2 regions of the Lysinibacillus sp. BS3 genome follow, and region 2 is predicted to be linked to the other one. Evidence: riboswitches for the same ligand, from Rfam matches in the RefSeq annotation. Region 2 holds a riboswitch; the other holds the start of a gene.
The links. Region 2 has a riboswitch for cyclic di-AMP ahead of AAJG31_RS12065 (APC family permease). Riboswitches for the same ligand answer to the same signal wherever they lie in the genome.
Positions count from the first base shown of each region.

Region 1: linked by a shared signal. The riboswitch ahead of AAJG31_RS21565 (TrkH family potassium uptake protein) and the one ahead of AAJG31_RS12065 (APC family permease) in region 2 are both predicted to bind cyclic di-AMP.

Region 1 is NZ_CP154860.1:4,325,393-4,342,008, reverse strand. It holds gene era (GTPase Era) at 1-63, opposite strand, end outside; gene AAJG31_RS21620 (cytidine deaminase) at 50-463, opposite strand; gene AAJG31_RS21615 (diacylglycerol kinase family protein) at 523-873, opposite strand; gene ybeY (rRNA maturation RNase YbeY) at 874-1,347, opposite strand; gene AAJG31_RS21605 (HD family phosphohydrolase) at 1,356-3,476, opposite strand; gene AAJG31_RS21600 (PhoH family protein) at 3,701-4,657, opposite strand; gene AAJG31_RS21595 (sporulation protein YqfD) at 4,660-5,772, opposite strand; gene AAJG31_RS21590 (hypothetical protein) at 5,762-6,022, opposite strand; gene AAJG31_RS21585 (hypothetical protein) at 6,077-6,553, opposite strand; gene floA (flotillin-like protein FloA) at 6,582-7,586, opposite strand; gene AAJG31_RS21575 (nodulation protein NfeD) at 7,590-8,918, opposite strand; gene rpsU (30S ribosomal protein S21) at 9,231-9,404, opposite strand; cyclic di-AMP (ydaO/yuaA leader) riboswitch at 9,657-9,798, shown strand; gene AAJG31_RS21565 (TrkH family potassium uptake protein) at 9,915-11,252, shown strand; gene AAJG31_RS21560 (TrkA family potassium uptake protein) at 11,278-11,934, shown strand; gene AAJG31_RS21555 (manganese catalase family protein) at 11,986-12,555, opposite strand; gene AAJG31_RS21550 (spore coat protein CotJB) at 12,580-12,843, opposite strand; gene AAJG31_RS21545 (spore coat associated protein CotJA) at 12,836-13,063, opposite strand; gene deoC (deoxyribose-phosphate aldolase) at 13,199-13,870, opposite strand; gene mtaB (tRNA (N(6)-L-threonylcarbamoyladenosine(37)-C(2))-methylthiotransferase MtaB) at 14,184-15,533, shown strand; gene AAJG31_RS21530 (CsxC family protein) at 15,750-16,517, opposite strand.
Region 2 is NZ_CP154860.1:2,446,564-2,463,179, reverse strand. It holds gene AAJG31_RS12110 (LuxR C-terminal-related transcriptional regulator) at 1-2,129, shown strand, start outside; gene AAJG31_RS12105 (LuxR C-terminal-related transcriptional regulator) at 2,158-4,671, shown strand; gene AAJG31_RS12100 (InlB B-repeat-containing protein) at 4,810-7,248, shown strand; gene AAJG31_RS12095 (leucine-rich repeat protein) at 7,399-10,419, shown strand; gene AAJG31_RS12090 (hypothetical protein) at 10,518-10,802, shown strand; gene AAJG31_RS12085 (response regulator transcription factor) at 10,921-11,616, shown strand; gene AAJG31_RS12080 (HAMP domain-containing sensor histidine kinase) at 11,606-12,901, shown strand; gene AAJG31_RS12075 (PepSY domain-containing protein) at 12,898-13,569, shown strand; gene AAJG31_RS12070 (PepSY domain-containing protein) at 13,660-14,184, shown strand; cyclic di-AMP (ydaO/yuaA leader) riboswitch at 14,400-14,549, shown strand; gene AAJG31_RS12065 (APC family permease) at 14,668-16,491, shown strand.

The DNA of each region.
Region 1 (16,616 bases), 1.9 Mb from region 2:
AACATTTGGACGACCAATGATGGAGATAAAGCCTGATTTATAGCCATTTTTAGTTTCCTGCATTCTCTAAATCCTCCGTCGTAAATGCAAACGGTAGTAATTCGCCCACTGACGTTACCGTCACATCACCTTTTAAATTCGTTAAATAAACAGGCATAGTTGGAGCACAAAACTCCATCATGACCTGGCGACATGCTCCACATGGGGCGCATGGTCCGTCTGTATCAGCTACAATGGCAATGGCCTCGAATTCGTAAATCCCCTCCGATACTGCCTTAAAAAACGCTGTACGTTCAGCACAATTTGTCATACTATAGCCTGCATTTTCAATATTACAACCGTGAATAACCTCTCCATCTTTAGTTAGTAGAGCTGCCCCTACTTTAAATTTTGAATAAGGAACATAGGCTTTTTCACGTGCCTTTTTTGATTCTTCTAATAATGCATGCATATCCATTGTCATCTATACTAATTCTCCCTCACATTTATGGTTTATTTTCAATTAGAAGACACTCATTTCCATTAAAACCATTTTGGCAGAAAGATGAGTAATCCGATTATAGCACTGAATAGCGCAAATACAAGCACTGCACCTGCTGCAATATCTTTTGCTTGCTTAGCAAGCGGATGTATCTCTGGGGAAGCTAAATCGACTACCCGTTCGATAGCTGTATTCATCATTTCCAGCGCAAACATTAGTGCTATTAATAGTAGCACAATATACCACTCCATACGAGATAAACCTGTCAAATAACTAGCCAGTATAACAATGATTGCACTTACTATATGTGATTTCAAATTTTGTTCTTTACTTGCAGTTATGATGCCTTCAAAAGCATAGCCAAAAGATCGCAAGTATTTTCGCAAATTCATCTAATCTCGACCTAAGCCAAAAGTTTGGAGAATCTCATCTTGCTTTGCAAACATCACTTTCTCTTCTTCTGGCTCCATATGGTCATAACCAAGTAAATGTAAAAAACCATGTACAGCTAAAAAGCCTAATTCTCGCTCAAAGGAATGATTATATTCCTCTGCTTGCTCTTTTGCACGATCAGTCGAAATAATGATATCACCTAATACACGTGGCATACCTTCAAAAGTTACTTCAATTTCCCCTTCACCTAGCTCCTCTAGTGCAAAGGAAATGACATCTGTTGGTTGATCTTTGCCACGATATTCACGATTAATATCTTGAATTGCCTTGTTCGTTACAAACGTCACCGAAACCTCTGTTTCTGGCTCAATATTTTCTACACTTGCAGCATGATGTAATAGCTTTTCAACAAGTTCGATATGTTGTGCTCCCACTTCATTTGTTTCATCCGTAAAATCAATTGTTAAAATCATAGATCCTCCTACTTATCTGCCTTTGGATATTCAATACGTGAATGGAATATCCCATTCAACGTTTCACAAAGTACTCTCTCTATACATTTTAACTCTTTTATTGAAATATCGCATTCATCAAACTGATTATCTTGGACGCGATCATCGATAATCGCTCGTACTAGCTTCTGAATTTTCTCTGCATTTGGCTCTTTCATAGAACGTACTGCTGCCTCGACACTATCCGCAACACTTATAACAGCTGCTTCTTTTGTTTGTGGTTTGGGCCCTGGGTATCGGAACTTTGCCTCATCAATATTTTTTCCTTCTTCCTTTGCTTTAAACAAGAAGAATTTTAACAAACTTGTGCCATGATGTTGTAAAGCGATATCAATAATTTCTTGGGGCATTTTATAACGTTTTAACATATTGGCACCATCTGTCGTATGGGCGATAATAATCTCTGCACTTGTTTCAGGTGGTAACGAATCATGCGGATTGATGCCCGACATCTGATTTTCGATGAAAAAGGAAGGTCGTTTGGTTTTACCAATATCATGATAATAACAACCTACACGCGCTAATAAACCGTCAGCACCAATCTCTTCACACGCAGCTTCCGCTAAGTTCGCTACCATCACACTATGATGATATGTCCCTGGAGTTTCCATTAATAATTTTTTTAATAATGGATGGTTGGGATTGGATAGCTCAATTAAGCGTAAAGACGAAAGCAAGCTAAACGCCGATTCAAAGAATGGTAAAAGTCCCATCGTTAATGCCCCTGAAAGCAAGGCTGATAACATCGCCGCTATTAAGTAAAATGCTAATTCTGGTAAGCCATAGGATGATTGTGTCATTAACAAATAAAACGCAATAAATGCCATGTTTACAAGGGAAATCACACCAACCGCATGTAAAATATGTGAGCGTTTTTCCACACTACGCAAAAAGAATAGGCTTGCAAACCCTCCGAATATGATATACAGCGTAATTTCCATTTGCATAACTGAGGAATAGCCTTCTTGAAAAATTACCCCTGCTGAAGCAGCCGTCATAACTGTAATTAATACGGCTGCTCGCTCATCTGCTAGCAATCGTACAAGCATCGTCGCTAGTGCTGTCGGAAATAAAAAGGCAATCGTCACATCAAAGCCACTAGAAACTAAGCTAATAAATTTCATTAGCAAAATAGACAAGCTATAAACAATCACTGTGACTAACAGTGCATTACGTTTTTTTCGTTCGTTCGTCTCCCAACGCTCAAATAAAATATACATAAACATCATTTGTAGTAGCGTTAAAATAATAAGCCCTGCTATCGGCTTAAAGGAGGCTTTATTACTAACCATCCCTAATAGCTCTAATTGTCTAAAAGCCTCATTGTCAATAATTTGGCCTTCTTGAACAATAATCTGACCTTGTAAAATTCGTGTCGGCTCTACACTTTCTTTGGCCTGCTGTTTTCGAATCTTTGTTTGTTCTTCGTTAATTGTTTCATTTTCAATAATGCTTGTACGTCCTATTAACACGACTGTATTGAATATTTTATCAGGATATCCTCGTTGTCCACGAATCTTTGTTTCAAAATCATTTTGTGCAACAAAGACGTTCTCTGGTCGGATGGATTTTTGTAAATATTCCTCTACAAATTTAGATAATTGCGTACTTGTTCTAGTTAAATCATCTTCACTTTGTACTAATAGACCTTCCAGCTGAGAATCTGTAAAAATTAACGGCATCTGGTCTTCGTCAATGGATTCAAATTTTTTTCGAAGCTGTGTAACCTGGTCTGCAATAGGAATAGGTTCCTTACTATTTGCAACATCTTTTTTCACTTCCAAAACATAATCAAATAATGATGTTACAATCGCTGCTCTTTGCTTGGCGACATCCTCCGAAAATTGATAGACTGAATCCACTGCATTGGCAGCTTTTTCTCGCTCTAGCTGTGTTTTATAAGTGTCTTCAATCGTTTTAGTAGATCGTACGGTTTCAGGCGCAAGCTGTAATGGTTTGAAATCATATGTAACTCCTTTAACATTGCCATACATGAACCCAAATTGTAGGCCACCTGTTAAAATGAGAATGATGATAAGAAAGTAGCGAAAACCGATAAGCTCTGTAAATTTTCGAAGTTGTTTCTCCATCTGGCACCTCCTCTATCTACCTACTATCATACCAATTCAACATACATTTTTCTCGAAAAATGTATAAGAAAGCAAAAAACAGCTATGCATCTTCGCATAGCTGTCACATTTTTTTCCATATTTTGATTAAATTCGTGGTTTAGGTTTTAACTATATGGATGTTTTAAACCTCGTTGCCCCTGTCGCTTCGCTTTCGGGGCAGACTTTAGAATTGCTACGCAATTCTAAAGTTGCTGTTCTTCGTAGGCTTGAATGATTTTGGCTACGATTGGGTGACGTACGACATCGCCTTGTTCTAGTACTTGGAAATGAATAGATTTAACATACTTTAATGTACGTTCTGCTACAATCAAGCCAGATTCTGTATTTTTGGGTAAGTCGATTTGCGTTTTATCACCTGTGATGACCATTTTAGAGCCGAAGCCTAGACGAGTTAGGAACATTTTCATTTGTTGATGTGTTGTATTTTGTGCTTCATCTAAAATAACAAAGGCATCATCTAATGTACGGCCACGCATATAGGCTAAAGGGGCGATTTCAATCGTTCCGCGTTCAATTAGCCGCTGTGTTTGTTCTGAGCCGTAGATGTCGTTTAAAGCGTCGTAGAGAGGTCGTAGATATGGATCGACCTTTTCCTTTAAATCTCCTGGAAGAAAGCCTAGAGACTCTCCAGCTTCAACAGCAGGGCGAGTTAAAATAATTCTCTTAACATGGCCGTTTTTAAGTGCCTGTGTTGCCATGACTACCGCTAAATACGTTTTCCCAGTACCGGCTGGACCAATACCGAAAACAACGTCTTTATGACGGATTGCTTGTATGTATTCTCGTTGACCAATTGTTTTTGCACGAATTGACTTACCTTTCGTCGTGCGTGCTATTTCTTCATCATATAGTTCTGCAAAATACTCGATTGTTCCTTTTTGTGTCATTTCAATAGCTGTTGTGACATCACGTTGATCAATATTAATTCCTTTGCGAATGACCTTCAATAAAGCATGCAGAAGAAATGTTGCCTGTTCCTTAGCATTTTCTTCACCCGCAAGTTGAATTTGTTCACCACGCGTAATGATATGAACATTAAGTGCTTCTTCAACTAATTTCATATTTGCATCGGAAATACCTAGTAGCATAACCGCTTCATTTGGATTATCCACCTGTAATACAGTTAACTGTTCTGACATAATCATTCTCCTTGTAGGCCTTGTATTGGACTTGCAATGTTTTCATTGACTAAAAATAGAACTTTCCCTTCAACTGTACCATTCCCCCACTTTGCCTGTAAAAGGTTTTCTTTCTTGATGATTGTTTTTGCAGGTAACGAACGTAATACTTTTTCATGCAATAAAGGAATCAGCAATGACTCAATTTTCGATTCATCCAACTCTACTTGCATCGTTTTCGTCTGTTGCTCCTCTACAATTGAAACATAGGGAGATAGCCAATTCGGTAAATCCTTTCTTTGTACATAATCCACCTTTTCCTCATGTATACCCTTTATCAACACTCGCCATTGCTTTTGCTGCAAGGTTTCCACGGTAATTTTTGTTGGAATTTTAAATGAACATTCAAGCCAATAGTCTGCATAAACCTCTCCCTTCGCCCCTACAAAAACTTGATCTGTGCCACTTTCTAATACACCACTTACGAGGACGTCACCCTCGTAGGCTGTATCATTTACTGAAATTTTTCGCTCGCCATGCTGTATATTAAAGTGTGTAATGACACCACTTTTCGTTGCTACTATATGGGAGGCTAATTTATCAGTTGTTTGCTCTGTTTGTTTAGGTGATTCTTGTGGTCTCAAAATTACTCGTCCGCCATGTTTATCAATATGAACCCATGATAGCTCTCGGTGTTGCTCTAACAGCTTTTGTCGTATAACCGTATTGGAAGGTAACTTTTTTTGAGATAAAGGGGTTTCTAATTGAAAGGTTTCATGAAAGGTCTTACCTAAACGCTGCTCTAGTTCTGGTGTTGCGGCTTCTATGTCCACTCGCCATATGACTTGTGCACAAAGAATTGGAATAGCAATCATAAAGGCTAAGCCCAATAAAGTCCAAATTTGCGCTCGAAAAACTTGAAGCTCATCTGCATAAAATACAGCCATTTTTAAGCGAAAACGTCTTCGTACACGGCGAATTTTTGGTAGATAATGCATCGTCGTTTCAAAGGAAACTTCCTGCTCACGAAAGACAACACGCTTTAATGGGACATGTTGAGCGTGCAATGCTTGAATAAAAGGATGAACATTTTCATGGCGCTTTATACGTATAATAATTGGCCGATTATTCCACATTTTTGCTCACACCCATATTCTTTGTCATTTTCATATGAAGCTCCTGTAGATTGTCAACAGTGAGATGTAGCATTTCTTCTTTGAGCGCATTGATTGTCACTGAATCCGCATTGACAGTAATATGATAATCTGCATAGACAAACGAACAGGTCGTCGCATCTGCATGAATAAAACGGTAGGGTCCAATAATTTTTAATGATTCGTATTCTAACAACTCAAGTAGTGGCGTTAATTGAAATAATTTTTTCATAAAAAATGCCTCCTTCTTCGGCAATATATGCATCGAAAAAGGAGGACATGCTAGTTATTTTCTTTTTGATTTCGGTGGCCCTAATATTTCAGCCATCACGATTGCTTGCATAAGATCATTTTTAGATTGAGGTAGTTGTAAAGTCGAATTTGTGCCAACTGATTGCACTTCTTTTTTTCCAGCAGCTAATCGTCCTCGACCTTCTCGATTAGAAGAACGGCTAGGGATATCTGCTGGAATGACAGCTGGAGCAACATAGCTTGGTATTTCCCTTTTCACTTGTTCTTCAACAAATTTTTTAGGCTCCTCGACTTTCTCATTTTCTGGAATCCAATCTCCTATAAATTCTCGTGCAAAATCTTCAAAACTCTGTGCTTTCCCAGTACGATGTGGTGCTTTCTCCGTAACTGGAGGCTCCACCACGGTGTCTTTATTAAAAGGAGGCATCTGCTTCTGAGGCTTTTTATTTTTTGATTTTCCGAAAATAGAGCTGACTATGGCAATTATGGCGAAGATTATTAACTGTTCCATATGTTAGTTTCGCTCCTTTCCGTTATTATTAAGCATTGGGTTCATTTTTTTCTGGTTTATCATTGCTTACTTTTGAGATAGAGTCGCGCATCGCTGTATCTGCTTGGATATTGCGATAGTTCATATAATCCATAATGCCAAGATTACCAGAACGTAAGGCTTCAGCCATCGCTTGTGGTACTTCCGCTTCTGCTTCTACTACTTTTGCCTTCATCTCTTGAACACGTGCAATCATTTCTTGCTCGTTTGCTACAGCCATTGCACGACGTTCCTCAGCTTTTGCTTGCGCAATGTTTTTATCAGCTTGTGCTTGTTCAATTTGTAATTCAGCCCCGATGTTTTTACCGATATCTACATCCGCAATATCAATGGATAAGATTTCAAAGGCTGTTCCTGAATCCAAACCTTTAGATAAAACCGTTTGTGAAATCATATCTGGATTTTCTAATACTTCTGTATGACTAGTAGCCGAACCAATTGTAGAAACGATCCCTTCCCCTACACGGGCAATAACTGTTTCTTCACCAGCACCACCGACTAAACGCTCGATGTTGGCACGCACGGTAATACGAGCCTTTGCTTTTACCTCAATCCCGTTCATTGCTACACCTGAAATGAAAGGTGTTTCAATAACTTTTGGATTAACAGACATTTGAACAGCTTCTAATACATCACGCCCAGCTAAATCAATTGCTGCACAACGTTCAAATGACAGCTCAATATTGGCACGGTGAGCCGCAATTAAGGCATTCACTACACGGTCAACATTACCACCTGCTAAATAGTGACTCTCTAACTGATTAATCGTTACAGGTAAACCTGCTTTATGTGCTTTAATCAACGGATTAACAATTCGAGAAGGGATTACACGACGCAATCGCATCCCAATTAATGTAAAAATGCTCACACGTACACCTGCTGCTAATGCAGAAATCCACAATGCAACGGGTACAAAGGTAAAGAATACCGCAAGCACAATGAATAAAATAACTAGTCCAGCAATAGGACCAATCAAAGCTAAATCAAAACCCATTTTCTATTCCTCCATCTCTTTATCTGTTTGTCTCACAACAATGCGTGAGCCTTCAACTTTAATAATTTCTACATGTTGATTGGCATCGATATAGCCACCTTCTGATACAATATCAATGCGTTCACTACCAAGTACCATTGTTCCAGATGGACGAAGTGGTGTAAGCGTTTTCCCAATTTTTCCTAACAGTTCTGTGCGATTCACATTGGATACATACCCTTCTTCTGTCGTGGTTGCATCCATTAACACAAGCCTGTTTAAGACATGCAGTTTTTTTCCGAAAAATTTCATCAGAATCACCATTCCTATCATCGCTATCACAAGCGCAATGAGAATTGCTACTATCATTTGCATCATATTTGCACCTGCCAGTATCAGACTTAGTACTATTAAGACACCACCTAAAATACCAACAATTCCACCAGGGACAAAAAACTCTGCAATTAAAAGGGCTAAGCCAACAATAAATAACAATAATGTTTCATATCCCGCAAAGCCGGCCACCATATGTCCAAAGAAAAATAAACCAAGTGCTGATAAGCCCATTATACCTGGAACACCAAATCCTGGCGAATAAAGCTCCATCACAAGTCCTAAGCTAGCGATAGACAATAGAATAGGTACAATGATGGGATTTGTAATAAAACGAGCTAACTTTTCAGAAAAGGTTGGTTCAATGGGAACAACATCACTACCATTCAAGTTGGTTACTTCTAAAAGCTCCTGAAAATCGTTAACCGTCCCTTCAGAATATTTAACCTTTGCTGCCTCTGAGGCTGATAGGGTTAACAAATTCTTTCCGCCAGCACGGTATTCTGGTAGTTCATAGTTGGTATCTGCCATTGCTAATGCATACTTAGGGTCGCGCCCTGACGTTTCTGCTGCTGCTTTCATTTGAGCAAGCCAAGCGCTATTGGCCTTTAGGTCGGCTGCATTACCTGCTGAATCGATAACTGCCGCTGCACCGATTGTTCCATTTGGAACCATGTAGATCTCATCCGCATGTAAGGCTAAAAACGCTCCTGCTGAGTGCGCATCCTTATTAATATAAGCAATCGTTTTTATTTGCGTTGCATCCATAAGCATGGCGATATCGCTTGCTGCATTCACAAAACCGCCAGGCGTATGTATTTCTAAGATAATCGCCTCTGCATTGTTTTCTTCAGCCTCTTTAAAAGCTCGTTCTAAAAATGCATGAAGTCCTCGCTCTACTTCATTATGAATCGGAACATGATAAACCTTATTACTGGCTAAAGCCGAAGTTAATGGAAACGCTAACAAAAGAGTCATCCATATCACTAGTAAATAGCTGAGGATTCTCCGTTTTCGCATCTTTTTCCCTCCCTTCTAACATGCCTCTCCTCTGTATATACGGTCAATCATGCGAAAAGTTTCACAAATCTTAAAAAATTTATTAATTATTTATCATTCGATCTAATGCCAATTACTAACACTTAGTATGTGCAAAAAAGCCGAATGAATCAAAGTGATTTCATTCGGCTTTTTCATATGTACGTAAAGTTGAGCAATGTAAAATACCTGAAATTAATCAAAAATGTGATTAATTTCAGGTATAACTTTGTCTGCTCAGTGAATCATACAATTGCGTGTTATGAACGTAGGGATTTTTAATGGGAAATTAAATTACCACTTACGTTTACGTGCAGCTTCTGATTTCTTTTTACGTTTTACGCTAGGTTTTTCGTAGAACTCGCGCTTTCTAACTTCTTGAATTGTACCACTTTTTGATACAGTACGTTTGAAGCGGCGAAGAGCATCTTCAAGCGATTCGTTTTTGCGAACGACAGTTTTTGACATCTCTCTTTCCCTCCCTCCGAACACACGTCAATACACAATTAGGCAAATCACCTTCTGTTGTGTACTAAAAAATTATATCGTATTGTCTAATAATGGTCAATAGAAAGTATGCGAAATTATCAAGTGAATTTTTGGTTTTATTTTTGCTCGAATTATTCATACACAATTCGCCCACAATAAAAATAATTACATTTTCCTAACAATTAAGGGGTTTACAAAAAATAGAATAAGGGCGTAGAATAATCACATTCAATTTCATATCGGCCAAATCTCAACTATTTGAGAACGGAGGAACCAATCTTTTGGGGTTAATTCTGCTTTAGCAGAAGGGATGAGAAAGCTCTTTCGCCATCCTACCCGTCAGCTAACTTCGTCGGCTAAAGCGAAGGAGGTCGTTATTGACCACCATTATTAGCATGCTTTCTACCCTTTTCATGCTCTAATCGTAGGTCTTTTTATTATGCCATCTAACAAACAGTTGTTTACTATTCAGAATTGAGGGAAAATTAAATGAACAATTTTAAAAGAGCATTAAATCCTCCCAAAGTTCTTGTATTGGGCTTTGCCCTTATCATTGCCATAGGTACGTTTCTTTTAACAATGCCATTTTCTACTGAGGATGGGAAGGGTTTGCCCTTTTTAGATGCTTTATTCACTGCTACATCAGCTACTTGTGTCACAGGTTTAATTGTAGTTGATACAGGTGATACCTTCTCTATTTTTGGCGAAGTGGTCCTTTTATTCTTAATCCAAATTGGCGGTTTAGGATTTATGACATTTGCCACATTATTATTTTTACTGCTTGGAAAGAAAATTTCATTAAAAGAAAGACTGCTGCTTAAAGAAGCATTTAATAATATCTCCATTGCTGGTCTTGTTCGATTAGTGAAAAGAATATTGCTCTTTACAGCATGTATTGAAATAATCGGTGGTCTAATTCTATCGATTCGTTTTTCTTTTGATATGCCTATTGGAAAGGCCCTTTATTTTGGATTTTTTCATGCCATATCCAACTTCAACAACGCGGGCTTCGATTTAATGGGTGGCTTTAACGGAATGACTGCCTATGTTGATGACCCCTTTGTTGTTTTCACCATCTGTGCTCTTATTACAATCGGTGGATTAGGCTTTATTGTGATGAATGAATTGTATGAATATCGTGTAACTAAAAGGCTTTCTGTCCATTCAAAAATAGTCTTAGTAACGACACTTTTGCTCACTGTTAGCGGAACCATTTTGATATTTTTGTTTGAGTATGGCAACCAAAAAACTCTTGGACCATTATCCGAATGGGGTAAAGTATTAGGTTCCCTTTACCAAGCGGTTACACCACGAACTGCTGGCTCCAATACACTGGCTATTGGGGACTTAACGCATTCTACATTATTTTTAATGATTCTTTTCATGTTTATTGGGGCAGGCTCTGGGTCGACTGCTGGAGGTATTAAAATCACAACCTTTGCTGTTTTAGTAGCTACTATGTGGTCACAAATTCGAGGAAAAGAAGATGTCGTTCTCTTTAAACGTAGAATTGTTACTGAAACTATCTTAAAGGCTTTGACGGTTACAATGTGTGGAGGATTAATTGTTGTAGTCGTGACGATTATTCTCAGTATCACGGAACAGCATCATAGCTTTATGATGTACTTATTTGAGGCTACCTCTGCGTTTGGTACTGTTGGTCTTTCGATGGGCCTAACTCCAGAGCTAACACCTGCTGGTCGTCTTCTTCTGATTATTACAATGTTCGCAGGAAGAGTAGGACCATTAACCATTGCTTTTGCCATTGCAAAACGAAGAAAAAAAGAGAGTTTCCGCCACCCAAAAGGAAATATTATGATTGGATAACCAAATGAGAGGAAGACAGAACGCTATGACCATTAAACAATACGCTGTGATTGGCTTAGGTAGATTCGGAACAAGCGTCGCTCGCAGATTGCATGAAGCTGGACAGGAAATATTAGGAATTGATATAAATGAAGAAAGAGTAGAGGATGCCGAACCCTATGTGACTCACGCTGTGGTTGCAGATACAACAGAAGAAAAAGCCTTAAAATCGATTGGTATTGGTAACTTCGATTGTGTTATCGTAGCGATCGGTAATGATATGCAATCTAGTATTTTAACCGTCTCTTTATTAAAAGAGCTAGGGATCAAAAAAGTGATCGCAAAGGCACTTGGTAAAAGACATGGACAAGTGTTAGATAAAGTAGGAGCTGATTGGATTATTTACCCAGAAAGAGATATGGGTGAACGTGTAGCTAATCAACTCCTATCCCCAAATATGTTGAATTATATCGAATTATCAAAGGAATACAGCATTGAAGAAATTATGATTCCTTCCAAAATGGCTGGACAAAACCTTCGGGATTTAGACTTGCGCGCAAAATATAACGTCAGTGTAATTGCGATTGTGCGCGAAGGTGAAATTATTATCTCCCCTTCTCCTGAGCAAATTATTGAAAAGGAAGATTTATTAGTAATGATTGGTCATCGAAAAGATCTTAGCTTATTCTCAAATATTCAGTAACCGCAAAAAGGCTGTGTCAAGTTCACCTTGATACAGCCTGCCATTTTTGTCTTAGAAAACTTTCTTTTGATCTCTATCATCTTTTAAAATTTCAACAGCCTCTCTAAAGCGCTGGGAATGAACAATTTCCCGTTCACGTAAAAACTTCAAGCTATCATTTAAATCCGTGTCATCTGATAAGTCAATAATCCATTGATATGTGGCACGTGCCTTTTCTTCGGCTGCTATATCCTCATACAAATCCGCGATAGGGTCACCCTTTGCTTGAATATAGGTTGCTGTGAATGGTACCCCCGAGGCGTTTTGATAAAATAGAGCCCGATCGTGATTTACATAATGATCACCCAATCCAGCTTCTTTCAGCATTTCTGGTGTTGCATCTTTTGTTAGCTTATAAATCATCGTGGCAATCATTTCTAAATGTGAAAATTCCTCTGTTGCTATATCGGTCAATAACCCTACTACTTTGTCAGGAATCGTATAGCGCTGATTCATATAGCGTAGAGCTGCTGCCAGTTCCCCATCCGCTCCTCCATATTGTTCAATTAAAAACTTTGCAAGCATTGGGTTACATGTACTAACTTTTACCGGATACTGGAGTTTCTTTTCATAATACCACAAAGATTTTTCCTCCTAGTCTTTTGTTTAGACTTGCCATGGCCATGGTGTATCAATCCAGTTAAAAGGATAATTCGAATAGCTTCTCCCAAAATTCATGAGTGGTCCATATTTTTGCTCAAAATCAATTTTAAGTTTCATACTTTTCTCTGTATTTTCATTAAATTGCTGAATGGCGTCATAATCGTGTGGATGAGTGTCTAAATAGAGGTTTAATTCAACAATGACGAAATCAATTGCTTGTATTTCTTCTAATTGCTTATAAAATTCGGGCGGCATCTTTTTAGTCATGCTTCCTCCCTCCTTTTAGGGGAAATGGGTATGGGCTAAACAACTGTGGCCATAGTGTTCCTGCCATTAGCGCTTCTCTGGCGGTTGGAAATTGTGGAAGTCCAGGTGGTTGAAAACCCATATATAGTTGTGGGGGTGTTGCATAATACTTAACTTCTATAGGCTTACAAGGATCAAAGGGGCTAATATAGGGCCTCCAAGACTTATACTGTGTAAACATGACATCCTCCTTTCTGTATTTACATTCATCAGTGGAGTATATGTGTATAGAAAATTATTATGCTGATTAAACACAAAGAAGCCATAAGCTCATGTCAATGTACACATGAGCTTATGGCTCTATAAAAAGATAATATTAATAGTTGGAGTCTGCAATTAAACCATTCATAATAGCTACACCAGAGCTAGCCCCAATACGAGTCGCACCTGCTTCTACCATTTTTTTCATGTCCTCTAAGCTACGAACACCACCTGATGCTTTTACACCAAGTTCTGGACCTACAGTTTTACGCATAAGCGCGATATCCTCTGCTGTTGCTCCACCAGTAGAAAAACCTGTAGATGTTTTCACATAGTCAGCACCCGCTGCTACAGCTAACTCACATGCCTTCACTTTTTCTTCGTCTGTTAGTAAGCATGATTCAATAATGACTTTTACAAGTGCGCTATCTTTAGCTGCTTCTACCACTGCTGCGATATCTGCTTGTACAAGGTCATAGTTTTTATCTTTTAACGCACCGATATTAATAACCATATCTACTTCTTTTGCACCGTTAGCAATGGCGTCTTTTGCTTCAAATGCTTTGACTGCTGGTGTATTGGCACCAAGTGGGAAGCCGATAACCGTACAAACTAACACGTCTGTACCCTGTAATAATTCACTGCTTCGCTTTACCCAAGTTGGATTTACACAAACAGAAGCAAAGTTAAATTGTTTAGCTTCAGCACATAATTTTTCAATTTGTTCTTTTGTTGCCTCAGCCTTTAATAATGTATGATCAATCATACGTGCAAAATTTTTTTCCATTGTTGAACGCTCCTTCATTAAACAAGATGTACGTACCTCTTCGAATCATATCATTTTTTCGCGATGGCGTCTAATTTCTTTCTATATAATGAACACCCAAATATAAACATTCCAGAACGAGTCATGTTTATCTGAAGTCCTCAAAAGATTATATAGAAAGTGATAACTTAATTATTTCACAAAAAAATCTTATATGTACTGATTTTATAAGGATTATGTTATCATAAATCACGTATCTAAAATATGTACAACGAAAAACTTATTAAATGTTTGGAAACACAAGGTAATGTGAATTGAAAGGATGATATATATCATGAGTAACGAGCGATCAAAAATCGTGAGTTTTCATACTCTAGGTTGTAAAGTAAATCATTACGAAACAGAAGCAATTTGGCAGCTGTTTAAAGAAGAAGGCTATGATCGAACAGAATTTGATCAACAAGCAGACGTTTACGTCATTAATACATGCACAGTTACGAATACTGGAGATAAAAAATCACGTCAGGTTATTCGTCGAGCAATTCGCCAAAATCCGGATGCAGTTATTTGTGTAACAGGATGCTATGCACAAACATCCCCTGCAGAAATTATGGCAATCCCTGGTGTTGATATTGTTGTTGGAACACAAGATCGTACGAAATTACTTGGTTATATTGAACAATATCGTGCGGAACGACAACCGATTAATGCTGTACGTAATATTATGAAAAACCGAGTATACGAAGAATTAGATGTACCAGCATTTACAGACCGTACACGTGCTTCGTTAAAAATCCAAGAAGGCTGTAACAATTTCTGTACATTTTGTATTATTCCATGGGCACGTGGTTTAATGCGTTCTCGTGACCCACAAGAGGTATTACATCAAGCACAGCAATTAGTAGATGCTGGTTATCTTGAAATTGTCTTAACTGGTATTCATACAGGTGGCTATGGTCAGGATTTAAAAGATTATAATCTTGCTCAATTACTACGTGATTTAGAGGCCAATGTAACAGGCTTAAAGCGTCTTCGTATTTCATCTATTGAGGCTAGTCAATTAACAGATGAAGTAATTGAAGTACTACGTGAATCAAAGATTGTCGTGAATCATTTACACATCCCTATTCAATCTGGTTCTGATACGGTATTAAAACGTATGCGTCGTAAATATACAATGGAGTTCTTCGGTGAACGTTTAACAAAATTACATGAGGCTTTACCTGATTTAGCTGTTACTTCTGATGTAATCGTTGGTTTTCCAGGTGAGACAGAGGAAGAGTTTATGGACACATATAACTTTATTCGCGATCATAAATTTTCTGAGCTACACGTTTTCCCATTCTCTCCTCGTACAGGAACCCCTGCTGCACGTATGGAAGATCAAATTGATGAAGACATTAAAAATGAGCGTGTGCATCGACTCATCTCTTTAAACGATCAGCTAGCAAAAGAGTATGCTTCTCGTTTTGAAGATCAAGTGCTAGAAGTTATCCCTGAAGAATTTGTGCATGATGACAGTGAAGAAGAAGGCCTTCTAACAGGCTATACAGACAATTACTTAAAAGTAGTTTTTGAGGGTCCAGAAAGTCTAATCGGACAACTTGTAAAAGTAAAAATTACACAAGCAGGCTACCCTCACTCAAAAGGACAATTTGTACGCGTTTTAGAAACAGTGAAATAAATAGTGAAAAAAGGGTTGCCAATTTTATATGGCAACCCTTTTTCCTTTTAATGAAGCTAATCATTCACTTGTATTTGATTTTTCATAATATTGATAAATGCTTTTAAAGATTGACAGCTCCTATAAGAAAATTAGTAGTACAAACAAAATATCCATCTGTACTACCAGCTTTCTTAATATATTATAATATTCTACTGTCCTCTAAACTAGCATTTATCAAGGACTAGGAGGAGGTGTAAGTCCTAAAAGAACAGGCGTTATTACGCTACTGCCAGCACCAAGGCGGATTTGTTGCACTTGCAATACTTTTACAGTAAGTTCTAAGACAATTTTTTCACGTAATGTGCTGAATGTCCCTTCAGGAGCCGCCATAATCGGTGAAAAATCAAGTTCAAAGAAGTTGGCAGCTACTAATTCACCAAATGGTTGTTCATTGTATTTAACAAGATTTTGGAAGAAAGCCTTATCTAATCGAGCATCCATTTGTGTTCTTTCGTTAAGGAAGTTCGCTTCAGCAAACTCGGAAATGCCTAAGATTGGTGTTGCGCCTCCAGGTGTTTGTGGGAAAATAAGATCTGTAAAACCAGAAAACGGAACGTCAGCAATTCTATCTCGAAGTGCCCCATTACATGCTGATGAAGCATATTCAATATTTTTCCGAATATGTCCTGCTACAAATAATTTAGCTCTTGTTACTCTAAAGAAATCAGTGCCACCAATACGTGCAAAGCTAACTGGTACAAGTTTCACTTGATTTAGGAAGACATTCTTTTTCACTCGTTTGATTTCTGTAGCAGCAGGGCTAAGTGTAATATCCGACTCAACAACGATTTGCAGTGTTGGTTCTGCCAATACAACTGGAACTTTGATAGTTGGCGTTGTAACTGGAGTAGTGACTACTGGTGTAATCTCATTCGTTAATGGAATTTGTTCAGTTGATGTTACAGGACAAGGTTGAAATTGGCTTTCTAATTGATCGCTCAAAAAATTCCCTCATTTCATTTTTTTAGTATTAGAGAGCTCTCCTATCGCTAGAATATGTAGCATTTAAATCTATACATGGACGTATATATTAGTTTTATA
Region 2 (16,616 bases):
AAATTCATCAAATTATCAATCGACTTATTGAATATTTACCAGCCAATGCACGGATCTATATAACTACACGAACTAATTTAGAACTTCCACTAGCAAAATGGCGTGTAAAAGGTTGGATACTAGAAGTCGGGACGGGTCAATTATGTTTTGATTTAGAAGAGCTACAATCTTTCTTTAATTCTGTTACTAATGATGAACAGAAGGATGCGCTGAAGCCTTTATTAAAGACTACAGGGGGCTGGATAGCAGGTATCCAACTGATAAAGCTATCAACAGGTGGAATGGTAGGTAATCTTAGTAGTGAAGAAATTTTAGCCAAAGCTAGTTCATATATACATGAGTACTTCATGCAAGAAATTCTTTTAATATTACCTCAAGAATTGCAAGATTTTCTACTAAGAACTTCCATTTTAAACTACTTAGATCCGAGTGTTTGTGGATCCATCACGAACGGATTATATAGTTTAACTACATTCTCAGAGCTGGAGAAAAATTGTTTGTTTATCGAACAAGTACAAGCTCATCCACCCGTTTATCGTTACCAAACTTTATTTAGGCATGCCCTACAGGTAGAATTTCAAAGGCAATATTCCTATGAAATGATTACCTCTATTTATTACGAAGCAGCCACTAATTTATGCCAAAGAGAAGACTATGTAGCGGCAATTGAGCTTGCTTTAAATGGCGAATTATACAAGCTTGCACATGAATGGATTCAAAAATATTTAGTCGAAATATTTGCCGAGGGACATACTCTATTATTCGGGCAGTGGATACAGAAATTAAGGAATGCTCAGTTTCCAGTAGATATTAATATGCTTGTCTTATATATTACTACTCTGTTTTCAACCCATGAAATTGATCAGGCGAATAAAATCATAGAGGAACTACTACTTAAACAAAATAAATGGAAATGGATGGAGGGTTTTCAGTTCATTGCTGTATCAAAAATCTTTGAAATTATACATGCTTATATAGGTTATATGAAAGATGGAGACATTGAAAAGGCAAAAGTAGGTTTACAAACACACGTAAATGTAAGAAAGAATAAGTCATCTTTATATCATATTTCTTTAAAATATAATCAATTTGAGCCTAGAATTTTATGTACTTTTGTAGGTGCAAAAGGAAAATTCTTACCAGTAGAAAAAATGGATGAACTGATTCACGTGTTGAATGAAAGTGAAATAAGGGAGCGAAATATTACAGGCGTTACCTATGGATTATTAGCTGAAATTTTGTATGAAATAAATGATTTAGATAGAGCAAGTAAAGAGTTAGAAATCGGTTTACAATATGGTTTACATTTTCAAGATCCAGGATTATTTATACCAATGTACTTATTAAAGGCTCGTATTTATATGACTAAAAAACAATTCGAAGAAGCACATCTGTTATTGCTTGAAGCTATGAAGGAAACCGATAAACCTTATTGGATAGGTATGCTCTATATTATGAAAGCACAATCTTATTTATTGGAAGGAAATATTTCATATGCACAACAGGAATTTTTTAGAGTGACGGATTTTATCAATTATAGAATTGCATCAAAAAATCCATTTTATTTATTAGTTCAAGGTAAAATTCTATATGCTAAAAATCAACTGGAGGAAGCATTGCAAATTGCTATTCGTTTAAAAGAAGGAGCAACTCAGGAAAAGCAAATCGTTACGCTTATTGAAGCGGGCTTGCTAGAAGCCATTTGTCATTTTTCACTTGGTAAAGAGGATTTCGCTTTAACAGTATTACATGATGCTCTTGAACATGGAGTGTCCTATGGGTATTACCGTACATTTATAGAGGAGGATTCTATCTGGCCATTACTTAATAAATACTGGCGTCTACGTCAGCATAATAAGGGAGATACATTTAAGTCAGTGCCGTTAGCCTATGTAAATAAACTATTATTAAATGACAGCACAGAAGATGAGTTTTTCACTAACTTTACTGCAAGAGAAAAAGATGTTCTGCAATTACTCGCAGAAGGTGCTTCTAATAAGGAGATTGCACAACAATTGCAGCTGACAGAGGGAACAATTCGTATATATTTAACAGGAATTTACAGTAAAATAGGTGTGAAATCTCGCACGAAGGCCATTTTATGGGCAAAAGAATGGCTAGGCTTTTAAAGTTGTTAAAGAGAAAGGAGGTCTACATGTGCCAAATATTTTATTAGCCTCAAAAACAACAGTCCCTCAAACGGGCAAGCAAATTATTGAGCGAGAACGATTAAATGCCATTCTACTCCAGTCAACAGCAAAACTTATAGTAGTACAAGCGCCAGCAGGGTATGGTAAAACCACTTTTCTAAGTAGTTGGTTTCAGCAACTTGAGACGGCAGTAGCATGGTATACGGTGGACCAAACAGACAATGATCTAAATCGCTATTGGAAGTATTTAATTCATACTATTGGTCACTCATTACAGCCAGAAGCTGCCTCTCGGATTAATTCTATACTCCATGCACAACCACAGTTACCATTAGAGTTTTTAGTGGACTCTCTCTTATATGAATTATCGCTATCTACTAAAAAGATTCATATTATGATTGATGATTATCATCATATTCATAATATTGCTATCCATCAAGCGATGACTCGACTAATTGATTTCTTACCTGAAAATTGCTTTATTTATTTGACTAGTAGATCAACTATTTCATTACCTATTGCAAAGTGGAGATTAAACCATTGCTTGCTTGAAATTGGTTTGGAGCAACTTCTTTTTACGTATGAAGAGACAAAAGAATTTTATAAAAATTTAAATAAAAAGCTGGATGTAAAGGTATTTCAAAAGGTTTTTGAGATAACAGAGGGCTGGCCAACAGGGTTGCAATTAACTAATTTAGCGGATTTTCATAATGTAGAAAAAGAGTTAAAAGAAAGTAATTTATATGTGTTCCAATATTTAATGAGTGAGGTTTTTTCCAAACTAGCACCATCCCTCCAAATTTTTCTTCTTTATACTTCACTTTTGGAACAATTAACCGCTGATACATGTAATGTCCTAACAAACCGTACTGATGCTCAACTAGTCTTATTAGAGTTTGATCAACAAGGATTATTTATTAGTAGAGTAGAAGCAAAAGAGCAGGTTTTTCGATATCACAACTTATTTAGAGAAGCATTGCGCCAAGAATTGAGCAATCGTTTTACTCAGCAGGATATTTTGTATTTATATGAAAAGGCAGCTGTAGCATTATATAATAATGGAAATTTTTTATCTGCTATAGAGCTTGCTTTAAGCGGCAACGTATTTATGTATGCTGAACAATGGATTCAGGAGCATCTTGTAACATTTCTTTCCTGTGGACATTCAACATCTTATGTAAAATGGATTGATACATTTTTGTCTAATGGCTATGAGGTACACCCAGAGTTGATGGTAATGTATGCCTATACACTCGCAGCATTACACAATTTAGAAGATGCTTATCGGACGATCCTAGACCTAGAACAAAAGCATAGGTCTAATCAATGGATGAATAAAAGTGAGTATGCATCTGCTGTCGATGATTTTCTAGGTGTGAAAGCCTATGTCTTTGTCATGAAAAACGGAGATCTTTCTCAAGCTGGGGAATATATTCGACAAAGACTGGAGAGAAATCCAGTTGATTCCAAATGGGACGCAATATTTATACAATATAATCAAACAGAGCCTATGTTGTTTAGAACAAATATCGGATCTCGAGGAAAGTTACTTTCAGATGAACAGGCTATGTCTTATTTTGCTAAGTTTAGAACAGGGAAATTTAAAAACTTAAGTATGACGGGCTATAGCTATGGCGTGCGTGCAGAAAAATTATATGAGTGGAACCAATTTGCTGAGCTATCAATAGAATTAGAGGAAGCTATACGTTCTGGACATCAATTTCAAGATGCAGGATTGTTAGTACCGATGTATATTCTTAAAAGTAAAATAGCCGTGTTAGAAGAGCAATATATAGTTGCTCAAGGCGTTTTAGATCATGCAATTGAAGCTGTCAATGAACGCCATTGGATTGATAGTATAAGAGTAATGAAGGCACTTTTATTTTTACGTGAAGATAATGTTGTCCAAGCAGAACAGGAGTTAGCTAAGGTCAAAGTAGATAAGGATTTTACATTTTATTTGCTAGTAAAAGCACGTTATTTACTCATGGAAGGACATCTACTAGCAGCGCAGCAATTGATTATACAGGTGCAATCACAGGCGCAACAACAAGAACAGCTATCTACTCGTATAGAAGCGACAATTTTATTAGCCATATGTTTGGTTGAGCAAGGACAAGCAGATGAGGCGTTAGAAAAATTACACCAATCCTTGAAATTAGCCGAACCATATCAATATATCAGAACCTTTATAGATGAGCCTCAAACATATGCTTTATTAAAAAAATATGCCGCTATTCGAAAGCAATCTTCCAAAAAGGAGTGTAGGGAGGTTTCCATGAGCTACGTTGAGCACTTGCTCCAATGTGCTCAAAAGTATAAGCAAATTTCACCATTGGCTTCCCTTACAACTCGTGAACAGGAAATATTTACATTATTATCAAAAGGTGCTTCTAATAAAGAAATAGCCGAGCAGCTATTTTTATCGGAAGGTACAGTAAGAGTCTATCTCTCGGGGATTTATAGTAAGTTAGGTGTTAAAAATCGAGCACAGGCAATATTATTAAACACGCTGGTATAAGGTTATCCGTTATCTTTTTTAGGTAGCGGTCTTTTTTTTTACATAAAACAATTAACATTCCTCAATAGTGGAAGTATCTTGAATTTTCTAAGATAAAGGGAGGAGAATACTTGATTTTAAGAGGAAGGAGCGAGAGGAATGAAAAGAATCTCGAACATGATGATTGTTCTAATATTGCTCTTTTTCCAATATGGGCAAGTTCCAGCCTCTTATGCGAATGAGCATAATGCTATTGAAGAAGGAGCGGATAGTCATGCTAAAAAGAGCCTTAACAAAAATCTAGTTGGTAATGCAAGATTCCATACAGCGCCAAATGACACGGGCATAACACTTGTAGCCTATGGAGGGGCAGGAGGGCATGTTGATATTCCAGCTGTTATTAACGGACAGCCCGTTACGATAATAGGGGAATCTTCATTTTTTAATAAGAATGTGACAAGTGTAACTATCCCTGAAAGTGTGACTAAAATAGGGGATAGAGCATTTTTGATGAATCAGATCACGACTGTGACCCTCCCTAATAGATTAGAGAGTATAGGTAATCTAGCGTTTTTTGACAATCGGTTATCGACTGTCTATATTCCTGATAGCGTAAAAACAATAGGAGCAGAATCATTTGCGAATAATCAGCTAACAGCAGTGACAATTCCAGATGGTATAACAAGAATTGAGAACAGTGTATTTTCGAGGAATAAATTAGAAAGTGTAACCATTCCCAGTAGCGTGACAAGTATAGGGAACTACGCGTTTTATCAAAATCACTTAACAACCATTATTCTACCTGATGACTTAAAGAAGATAGGGTTCTATACTTTTTATGGTAATAACCTGAAAGAAGTGACTATTCCTGAAGCAGTTACATATATAGAAGATTGGGCATTTGCCTCTAATCAGTTGCATTGGGTTTACTTTAATAGACCATTAGTGCTGCAGCCTAATACATTTAACTACCAAGGTGACAGGTTTGATGGTTGGTATAGTGATTTGGCATGGGCAAAGCCGTGGGATGGCAATGTCACACAGCCAACAAAAATTTATGCAAAGGGAAATGCGTTAACATATACACTTACATTTGAGCCAAATAGCGATACAGCTATTGATGAACAGCAAATACTGGCTGGAGAAAAAGCACTTGCCCCGGCAACTCCGATAAAAGATGGCTCTCAATTTATAGGCTGGTATAAGGATGAAGAATTGACTGTGCCCTGGAGCTTTGATACAGATGTGATAACCGGAAATATAACTTTATATGGAAAATGGGCAAAAAAACCATACACTGTTATATTTCATACAGATACAGACACAATAACAGTCGAGGTATTGAATGGAGAGCTATTAGCCAAGCCATCAGATCCAACGAAAGTTGGCTATACATTTGCAGGTTGGTATAAAGACGAAAAGCTGATGATACCGTGGAACTTCGAGATCGATAAAGTGACAGAGAGTATGACGTTATATGGAAAATGGCTAACAAATGAATACATCATTACCTTTTATACAAATGGAGGGACGGTAATTTCTCCTGTGACAGCTAAGTATAATGAGGTAATAGATGAACCACTGTTCCCGACAAAAACAGGTTATAAATTTGTAGGCTGGTATAAGAATGAAGAGCTGACCAAACCATGGAGCTTTGATACTGATAAAGTGGTAGAAGATACAGCGCTTTACGCAAAATGGGAAAGGGAAGCTGTACATTATATTCTCGACTTTGCATCAAATGGTGGAAGTGCTATATCGCCTCAAAGGATTACTGCTAATACAACCGCAATGCAACCAATCACCCCAATAAAGGTAGGCTATACATTTGCAGGTTGGTATAAAGATGCTCATTTCACAAAAGTCTGGAATTTCCATACAGATATAGTGACCGCTAATACTACTTTATATGCAAAATGGCAATGGCTAGCAAACGATTCGTCAGGTGGTGGAGGAAATTCGTCCCCAACACTAACAGAGCCAGAAACGACAGAGCCAACCTTATCTCAAAAACCAGAACCTAAACCTGAAGATCAAGCTAAGCCACAACCAACCGAGCCAACACCCCAAACAGAGGCAAACATTACTTTCTCCGATATTCCTCAGGGCCATTGGGCATGGACGATGATTCAGGAGATGGCAAGGCAGGGCATTATTACAGGCTATCAAGATGGCTCCTTCAAGCCAAATGCACCAATTCAGCGCCAACATGTTGCCCTGATGTTAACCAGAGCATTAGAGCTAGAACCGAAAAAAGAGGCGTTTATATTTGAGGATATTCCTGAAAGTCATCTCTATTTTGAGGAAATTAAGCAAGTGCAACAAGCAGGACTGTTTGATGGCATAGATGGAAACTTCCAACCAAAAACTAATATGACACGTTCACAAATGGCCAAAGTATTGGTAGAGGCTTTAAACTTAACAGCCCATAAGAAGAAAACATTTAATGATGTATCTGCAGCTCATTGGGCATACAATTATATTGCTATTCTTGCGTCAAACGGTATCACAATAGGTGATCAAGGTAATTTTAGACCTAATGATGCTGTTACACGGGCAGAATTCGCAATCTTTTTATATAGAGCCCTCTCTCAATAAGAAAAAATCCCATCACTGGTGTGATAAGACTACCAATGATGGGATTTTTGTATTTACCTAAAAATAATTAACATTCCTCAATAGTGGGAGTAAATAATTACCTTTAAGATGAAGAAGAATTATTTCATTTTTAAAGAAAGGAGAGACTATATGAAAGCAAAAAGTGTTAGATATGGAATATGGTTTACACTATTTATCTTCATGATGTTAGTGAAAATCCCTTTTACTTTTGCTAATGAAGCTGATTATGATGTGGAAGATAGCCCTGATGGATCGATAACTATAAAGGCATACACAGGTACTGGCGGAGACATGGTAATTCCTCATCAAATACAAAAGAAAATCGTAACAGGGATAGACGCTTGGGTGTTTACTAATAAAAATCTGACAAGCCTCACGATACCAGAAACAATAACAACAATTGGTGCTTATGCTTTTTATCAAAATCAGTTAACAAGTGTGACACTGCCAAGTAATCTAACGAACATTGGTGATGGTGTATTTTCCTTAAACCAACTAACAAATGTGATACTTCCAAATAATCTAAGTAGTATCGGAAATTATGCATTTTCTGGAAATTTGCTTGAAAGCGTAGATATACCTAAAAGTGTTATTAGTATAGGAGATCATGCATTTTCAACGAATGATATTGTCAATGTGAAAATTCCAGAGGGTGTAAAAATAATAGGGTCAAATGCATTTGCAAGGAATGATATTGAAAGTTTAGAGATACCAGAAAGTGTGAAAAGCATTGGAGATGAAGCCTTTTCAAATAATTACCTCAAGGAAATCATTATATATTCTAAAGATGTTGAAATAGGTGATGATGCTTTTATAGGGCATAGTCCTAACCTTGTTATTTATGCTCCAGAGAATTCTTCTGCAAAAGAGTATGCAGATAGGTTGAATATAAACTTTCAAGGTATAAATTCTCCAGATCCTGTCAATGAAGCGGATTATGAGTGGACAAAAAATAGGGATGGGTCAGTAACGATTAGAGATTACATAGGTACTGATATGGCAATAACCATTCCAAGTCAGCTAGATGGCAGGGTAGTAACAGCAATAGGTAGTGGAGCATTTGGTGAAAAAGGTCTTACGCAGGTAATTATACCAGACAGTGTAACAAGCATTGGAGATGTAGCATTTGCAGAAAATCAATTAACGTATGTGAAACTACCAAATAACCTTAAAAAGATAGGTGAAGGTGTATTCTTTACAAATAAACTTACTGCTATAGAAATACCAGATCAAGTTACTCAAATTGGCTCATATGCATTTTTAGATAATGCACTTGCTACAGTTAAGCTGCCAAATCAACTTAAGACAATTGGGGATTTCGCATTTATGGAGAACCAATTAACAAACATTGAGTTACCAGCAACTTTGGAGACTATAGGAGAATGGGCGTTTTCAGATAATCACATAACCTCTTTAGTAATACCTACTAGTGTCGTAAGTATAGGAGCGTATGCATTTGCTACCAATGAACTTTCAAATGTAACGATTCCCTCAAGTATAATAAGTATAGCGGAAAGTGTATTTCTCGATAATCAGCTTACAAGTATAGAGATTCCTAGTAGTGTAACGAATATTGGTAGATGGGCCTTTGGGAAGAATAGACTTAGTAGCATTGAAATTCCTAAAAATGTAATGACTGTAGAGGATAATGCCTTTAATGACAATAATCTTAAACAAGTGAAAATATTATCGGATGCAACGATTCTTTTAGAAGATATTTTTAATGCAAATCCAAGTAATTTAATTATTTATGGTCATGATGCATCGACTGCTCAAGCCTATGCCAATCAAAATAATCACCAGTTCGAGTTACTTACTTATCGAATTATCTATCATGGAAATGGCTCTGAACAAGGAAATCCACCAGTAGATATGAATATGTATCCAAGAAATACTCCAGCAACGATCTTAGATAATATAGGATCTTTAGAAAAAACTGGCTATACATTTGATGGTTGGAACAGCACTAACGTAGGAGATGGTATAGATTATACAGTCAATAGCATTGTTGATATTGAAGAATCCAATCTTGCCTTGTATGCGAAATGGAAAGCAAATTCATATGTTGTCACATTTAATACAAATGGGGGGACAGCAATCAATCCTATTACAGTAAATTATAAGGCACTAGTAAGTAAACCAGTAATTCCTATAAAACCAGGGTATACATTTTTAGGCTGGTATAAGGATGCTCAATTCACCACACCATGGAATTTTACAACGGATATGATAACACAAAATACAACCTTATATGCAAAATGGGAAAACGTCGTCGCACAGTATACGGTGGATTTCGAAACAAATGGAGGAAGTACAGTAGCATCACAGAAGGTAACAAAAGATACCTTAGCAACAAATCCAGTAAATCCAACAAAGGCAGGCTATACATTTACAGGCTGGTATAAGGATATTGAACTGACGATACCATGGGATTTTTCTAAAGATGTAGTGAAGTCCAATATCACCTTATATGCCCATTGGGTAACAGACGGTTCATCGGGTGGTGGAGGAAGTATATCTCCGAATCCATCCCCAATACCAGGGCCAAACATACCTGAAAAACAAGAACAAAAACCTGAAGAACAAAAACCTAAACCTGAAGAACCAATTGATCCACAACCAACAGAGCCAGATATCATCTTCTCAGATATTTCTCAAGGACATTGGGCCTGGGCGATGATTCAGGAGATGGCAAAGCAGGGCATTATTACAGGCTATCAAGATGGCACCTTCAAGCCAAATGCACCAATTCAGCGCCAGCATGCTGCCCTGATATTAACAAGAGCATTAGCGCTAGAACCGAAAAAAGATGCGCGAGAATTTAACGATATACCTAAAAGCCATCTCTATTTTGGGGTAATCGATCAGGTGCAACAAGCAGGTTTGTTTGAAGGCATAGATGGGAACTTCCAGCCAACTACGAATTTGACACGCGCTCAAATGGCAAAAGTATTAGTTCTTGCCTTTAATTTAACTTCATCGAATAAAGATACTTTCGAGGATGTGCCAAAAACACACTGGGCACACAACTTTATCGCTATACTTGCAGGAAATGGGATCACAATTGGAGATAATGGCAACTTTAGACCAAATGATCCTGTAACACGTGCGGAGTTTGTAACATTTTTGTATAGAGCTTTGCATCAATAATTAAAAACCTCACCAATGGCTATCCATAAAGCTTTTGGTGAGATTTTTTTGTTCAAATTATTAACATTACTCAATAGTGCGTAAGGATGTAAATTATTATGCTAATAGAAAAGGAAGTGTTTCTATTGAAAATCGTTCGTCTTGCCTTCTTCATATTATTCTTAAGTTTAGCTTTTGTATCGATTAAACTTTCAATTAAAACGGATGAAAGGAATTATGATTGGCGTAATAACTCTGATGGTACAGTGACAATTATTCATTATAATGGTCCACATATTGAGTTTCCCTTTCCAAGCCGTTTAAATGGCAAAAAAGTTGCTAAAGTAAGCTCAGGAATTTTTGAGAAAAGGGATATTTACAGCTTTTTACCGAAAGTTTATTAGTTAAAGACGTACCCTGTGTCAAAAAAAGAAATGTATTGTCTTTCTCATCATTTTCTAATTAGACTTTCACCACTTGTATCGTATACGATGAAAAGAAAAGGCGAAGGACGGATTCGACATGACACATCGAATTTTAATTATAGAAGATGAAGAGAATATTGCGAGAGTGCTACAACTGGAGCTTCAATTTGAAGGATATGAGGCAGCAATGGCTCATACAGGAGCAGAAGGCTTACTACAATACCGTGAGCAGCAATGGGATTTAATTTTACTTGATATCATGCTACCTGAGATGAGCGGTATTGATGTGCTAAAGCGTATTCGTGCAACAGAATCCCAAACACCTGTTATCATGCTAACTGCTAAAAGTGAAGTAGAGGATAAGGTAAAGGGCTTGGATTTAGGAGCCAATGATTACGTGACAAAGCCTTTTGAAATTGAGGAGCTACTGGCACGAATTCGCAATGCACTACGGTTTTCGCAGAAGGTAAATCCAAAGCAAGTTGCACTTACATTTGGCCATTTATCGATAAACGAGCAAACAAGGGAAGTTGTGTATTTTGATAAGGAAATTCAGCTGACACCCCGTGAGTATGATTTGTTGTTCTATTTACTAAAGCATCCTAAACAAGTACTGACAAGGGAGCAAATATTAGAGGCTGTGTGGGGCTATGATTATTATGGGGATACAAATGTTGTGGATGTTTATATACGTTATGTACGGCAAAAGCTTGAGGCTGCTAATCCAGCACCTCTTATCCAAACAATTCGAGGTGTTGGATATGTGCTAAAGGAACATAGTTATGAGACTTAAAACAAAAATTCATCTACTAACAACATTGCTTATGCTAGTTATTATAGTGGCAACAAATAGTGGAATTTATTTGTTGTATGAGAAATTTGCCTATGATACGGAATATAATCAGCTCCAGTCACGGGCAAATGATTTAAGCTCTACACTGAGTCAGTTAAATGCACAAACCAACCTACAGCAAGTATTAAGAGCTTATATGCCAACGGATGGTGCTGTTTATATTTATGATGGTGAACGCTTGAAAACAAAGGTTCAAGCTACCCTTGAAATGCAAGAAGTCCCTGCCATTACCTACACTATGCCTGCTATTTGGATCGACGGAACGGTAGTGGACATAACATTACAGCAATCTATGGAAGAAGTAGAACGGACATTAGATTTGTTAAAGGTCATCTTAGTGGTTGTATCTGTTGTTGCAACGATTCCAATTTTCCTAGCGAGCTTGGTACTTGGGCGACTTATTTTATTACCGCTAGAACGTTTAAATGAAACCATGCGCAAAAGTGCATCTACTGGGAAATATGAAAAAATAGATACTACAGAAAAAGGTGGGGACGAGTTAATAAACATTAACCGCACTTTTAATATAATGATGGAGAAGCTTGAACAACATTATCAAAAGCAACAAGAATTTGTATCAAATGCCTCTCACGAGTTAAAAACTCCTATAACTGTCATTGAAAGTTATGCAAAACTACTCCTAAGAAGGGGTTTTGATAATCGTGAGGTTGCTCAGGAATCCTTACAGGCCATTGCCAATGAATCATCTCGTATGCATGAAATGGTGTTGCAATTGCTAGAACTAGCTAAAAACAAAGAGCAATTGGACGTTCATTTCGAACAACTAGAGCTTGCCCCTTTCTTAAATAAAGTAGCTTCACAAATGGAACAGGCTTATCATCGAACATTTAGAATTGATGCGCAGATACCAAAATTTATTTATAGTGATGAAAAAATATTGAAGCAACTACTTTTTATTTTGCTAGATAATGCTAGGAAATATAGTGAGGATGAAGTACGTATTCAAGCCACTGAAACAACCAACCATGTACGTATTACCATCCAAGATTTTGGTATTGGTATTCCGGTCGAGCATATTCCTCATTTGTTTGAGCGTTTCTATCGTGTAACAGAGGATCGTAATCGTAAAACAGGTGGTTCAGGGCTAGGGCTAGCAATAGCACACGAACTGGCACAACAATTAGGTATAACGATAGATGTGAAAAGTAAGCTAGGGGAAGGCTCAAGCTTTACTTTATGTATACCAAAGGAGGGACAGCAATGAAAAAGTGGATGTTAGTAATTGTTGTTATTATCCTTCTTTGTAGTGGAGTAATTTGGTTTGTTCAACATCGTTATTTTTACGTTCAACCTCTTAGTGAAGCGCAGGCTATTCGGCATATTGAGACTATCTACAATGGTCATGTTACACAGGTTGAAAAACAAGGAAGCACCTTTGAAATGCTTTTTACGCGTGACGATGTCAAGTATGGAGCTATACTCGATGTTACGACACAACAGGTGACTGATCTAATCCTGAAAGAAGGACATAGTAAATTACTATTAACAGAAAAGCAGATCAGACAAATGGTTAAAAAGGAATATGGAGATGTAGAAAGCGTTATGCTTACAGACGCCATTTACACTGTACGTGTTGAAAATGAGGAAATTCAAAAGGATTTAACGTTTGATGGTTATACTGGCGAACTACTGGCTGAGAAAAAGGTTGAGCCACAAGAACAACCTATCGAAGAGCCTATTATTACTGAGCAACAGGCCATTCAAATAGCTCTTAAGCAATTAAAGGGTGAATTGGATTCAGTTGATTTTGAAGAAACCTCAGAAGGTGGTTATTATTTAGTTGAGATTGAAACGCAGGAGGACGAAGCTACATTTCAAATTCATGCTGTTTCAGGAAAAGTACTATCTGTAACATGGGATGACGATCATTAAATCATTCTCATGAAATTCTAATGTTCCTCTTATAGTTCTATCATCTTCACTTGGTAAGCTAAGTTTAGATAAAACAAAGGAGAGATGAACATGAAAAAAATGATCATGATTCCAGCACTAGTAATTACACTGGGAGTGGGTGCAGCGATTGGCTCGACGACTTTATTATCAGGAAATGCCCAAGAAAAAAAGGTCTTATCCATGCAGGAAATTGAGAAGAAAGCTCTAGCGGTAGTGGATGGTACAGTTGCCAATATCGAATTTGACCAAAATCAGTTTAGCTCTATTTATGAAGTAGAGGTGTATACAGATACAGAAGAATATGATTTAAAATTTGATGCTTATAGTGGAAAATTACTCAAGCAGAAAAAGGAACGTCTAGATGACGATGATTGGGATGATCATATTCCTGCTACGACTACTACAACAAAAATAATTACAAAAGAGCAGGCTATCAAGACAGCCCAAACAAAAGCAAAGGGTAAAGTGACAAAAATTAAGCTTGATGATGGTGTATATGAAATTGAACTGAAAGATGGTCAATATGAATACGAAGTAGATGTGGATGCAGTCTCTGGGAACATTATCGACTTTGAACAAGGCTTTGATGACTAATATAATTGAGCTGTCTTAAAGGTAGAATATACCTTTAAGGCAGTTTTTATTGTTTGTATTGTGGGTATTGACTAGGTATTCAGGAAATTTTCTTTAAGAAGCGGTTATTTATATGTTCAAAAAAAGCCTATGCTTTTACTCAAAAAAAGAGAAAAATTTTCTTCTTTACTTTTTCAATTAGCAGGCGTAATATGACATCATTATAAAAGTTTCAAATTTCTAAATCGCTGAAGCAACTAAACGCGGGGGAACCAATTTTGATGGATGGCATAGCCATTCTTGGGGTGAATCTCTTCCTTGTGGAGGAGTAGGGCTACTCAGGCCCGAATCCGACAGCTAACCTCGTAAGCGTTAAGAGCAGAAAAGTGGAGCTTGGCAGACGGATGAGCGTCTACAAGTCTTATTTAGTGATGACTTGTAGGCGTTTTTTGATGTAATTTAGAAAGGCGAAACACATTCTATGAAACTAGAAGGTGTTTATCAATGAAATCCTCATTCAAACGTTATGTAATCGGCAAACCATTAAGATCCGATGCGTTAGGGGAACAAAAGCTCAGTAAAACAAAGGCACTGGCCATATTATCGTCAGATGCATTGTCATCAGTAGCCTATGGACCAGAACAAATTTTAATTGTCCTAATGACGGTAGGTACAATGGCGTTTTGGTATTCTTTACCTATTGCCGCTGGAGTGGTTATTCTACTCGTGGCACTGATTTTATCCTATCGTCAAGTTATCTTCGCCTATCCACATGGGGGAGGCGCCTATGTCGTATCACGAGAAAATTTAGGCGTGAATGCAGGTCTTGTTGCAGGGGGTTCTTTGCTTGTTGATTATATTTTAACGGTAGCAGTAAGTGTGTCGGCCGGGACAGATGCCATTACATCTGCATTTCCAAGTCTTCATGCTTATAATGTACCCATTGCTATTATATTTGTGATTTTCTTAACGATTTTAAACTTGCGAGGTGTAACAGAGTCAGCTTCTATCTTGGCGTACCCAGTTTATCTATTTGTAGGCGTTATGCTGTTGCTAATCGGGATTGGGCTCTATAATGTGGCAACTGGACAGGTGCCTGCAGAGCTACATCCAAAGATTGGCACACCAGTGGCAGGGATTAGCCTATTTATTTTATTAAAGGCATTTGCTTCAGGAAGCTCAGCGTTAACAGGAGTAGAGGCTATTTCTAACGCCATACCTAATTTTAGAAATCCTGCTCCAAATAATGCTGCTAAAACGCTTTTAGCAATGGGTGCCATTTTAGCCGTTTTATTCATCGGGATTGTTAGTCTAGCTTATTTTTATGGCGTTGCACCAACAGCAGAAGCAACAGTCGTTTCCCAACTAGCAGAAGCTAGTGTTGGTCGGAATTTTCTTTATTATATTGTACAGGGCACAACGGCAATGATTTTAGTACTTGCCGCAAACACAGGATATTCAGCATTTCCCTTGCTTGCTGTAAATTTATCGAAGGATGGTTTTATCCCACGAATCTTCCAAATTCGTGGGGACCGTCTTGGCTATTCAAATGGTATTTTAATGCTAGGTATTGCAGCCATTTTTTTAATTATACTTTTTGACGGGGCCACAGAGCATTTAATTCCGCTCTATGCAGTAGGCGTATTTATTCCCTTTACATTAGCGCAAACGGGAATGATGAGAAAATGGTGGCGCGAAAAACCTAAAGGCTGGGTAGCAAGATTTACAATCAATACAATTGGAGCTGCTATCTCTTTCATCGTGGCAATGATGTTTTTTGTGACAAAAATGCCTCAAGTATGGCCAGTGTTTATCTTTTTACCAATTATTATTTTTGTATTCCATCGCATTAAGCAACATTATCAAGCTGTTGGAGAACAGTTAAGATTAAATCATGAGGAACTGGCTACTATTGAGGGGAATGTTTTCATTGTGCCAGTAGCTGGTATAACAAAGGTGGTTGAAAACTCCCTACATTATGCCAAATCACTTAAGGTTAATAAAGTGATAGCCTTTTACGTAGCTTTCGATCAAGCAGATGCAAAAGCTTTTGAAGAGAAGTGGAACGCCTGGCAACCTGATGTACGATTAGTTACCTACTATTCACCATATCGCAGCATTACACAGCCATTAATTAAATTTATTGATAAAGTAGAACATCAATGTACGAAGACAGGTCATAAAGTTACAGTTGTTATCCCTCAATTCTTACCGAAAAAAGGGTGGCATCATATGCTACACAACCAATCGAGTCTTCTCATTCGTACATCACTGTTATTTCACAGAAATGTCGTCATTATGACAGTACCGTTCCATTTATCAAAATAATGCTAGCAAGCTAGAAAATAGTCTGTTATAATCAGTACGTTGATTGAAAACACGAACGTTTACAATTAAAAAGTTCCAGAATACCATTAAATTCCGAAAAATCAAACTTTTTTTGGTGAGAGATA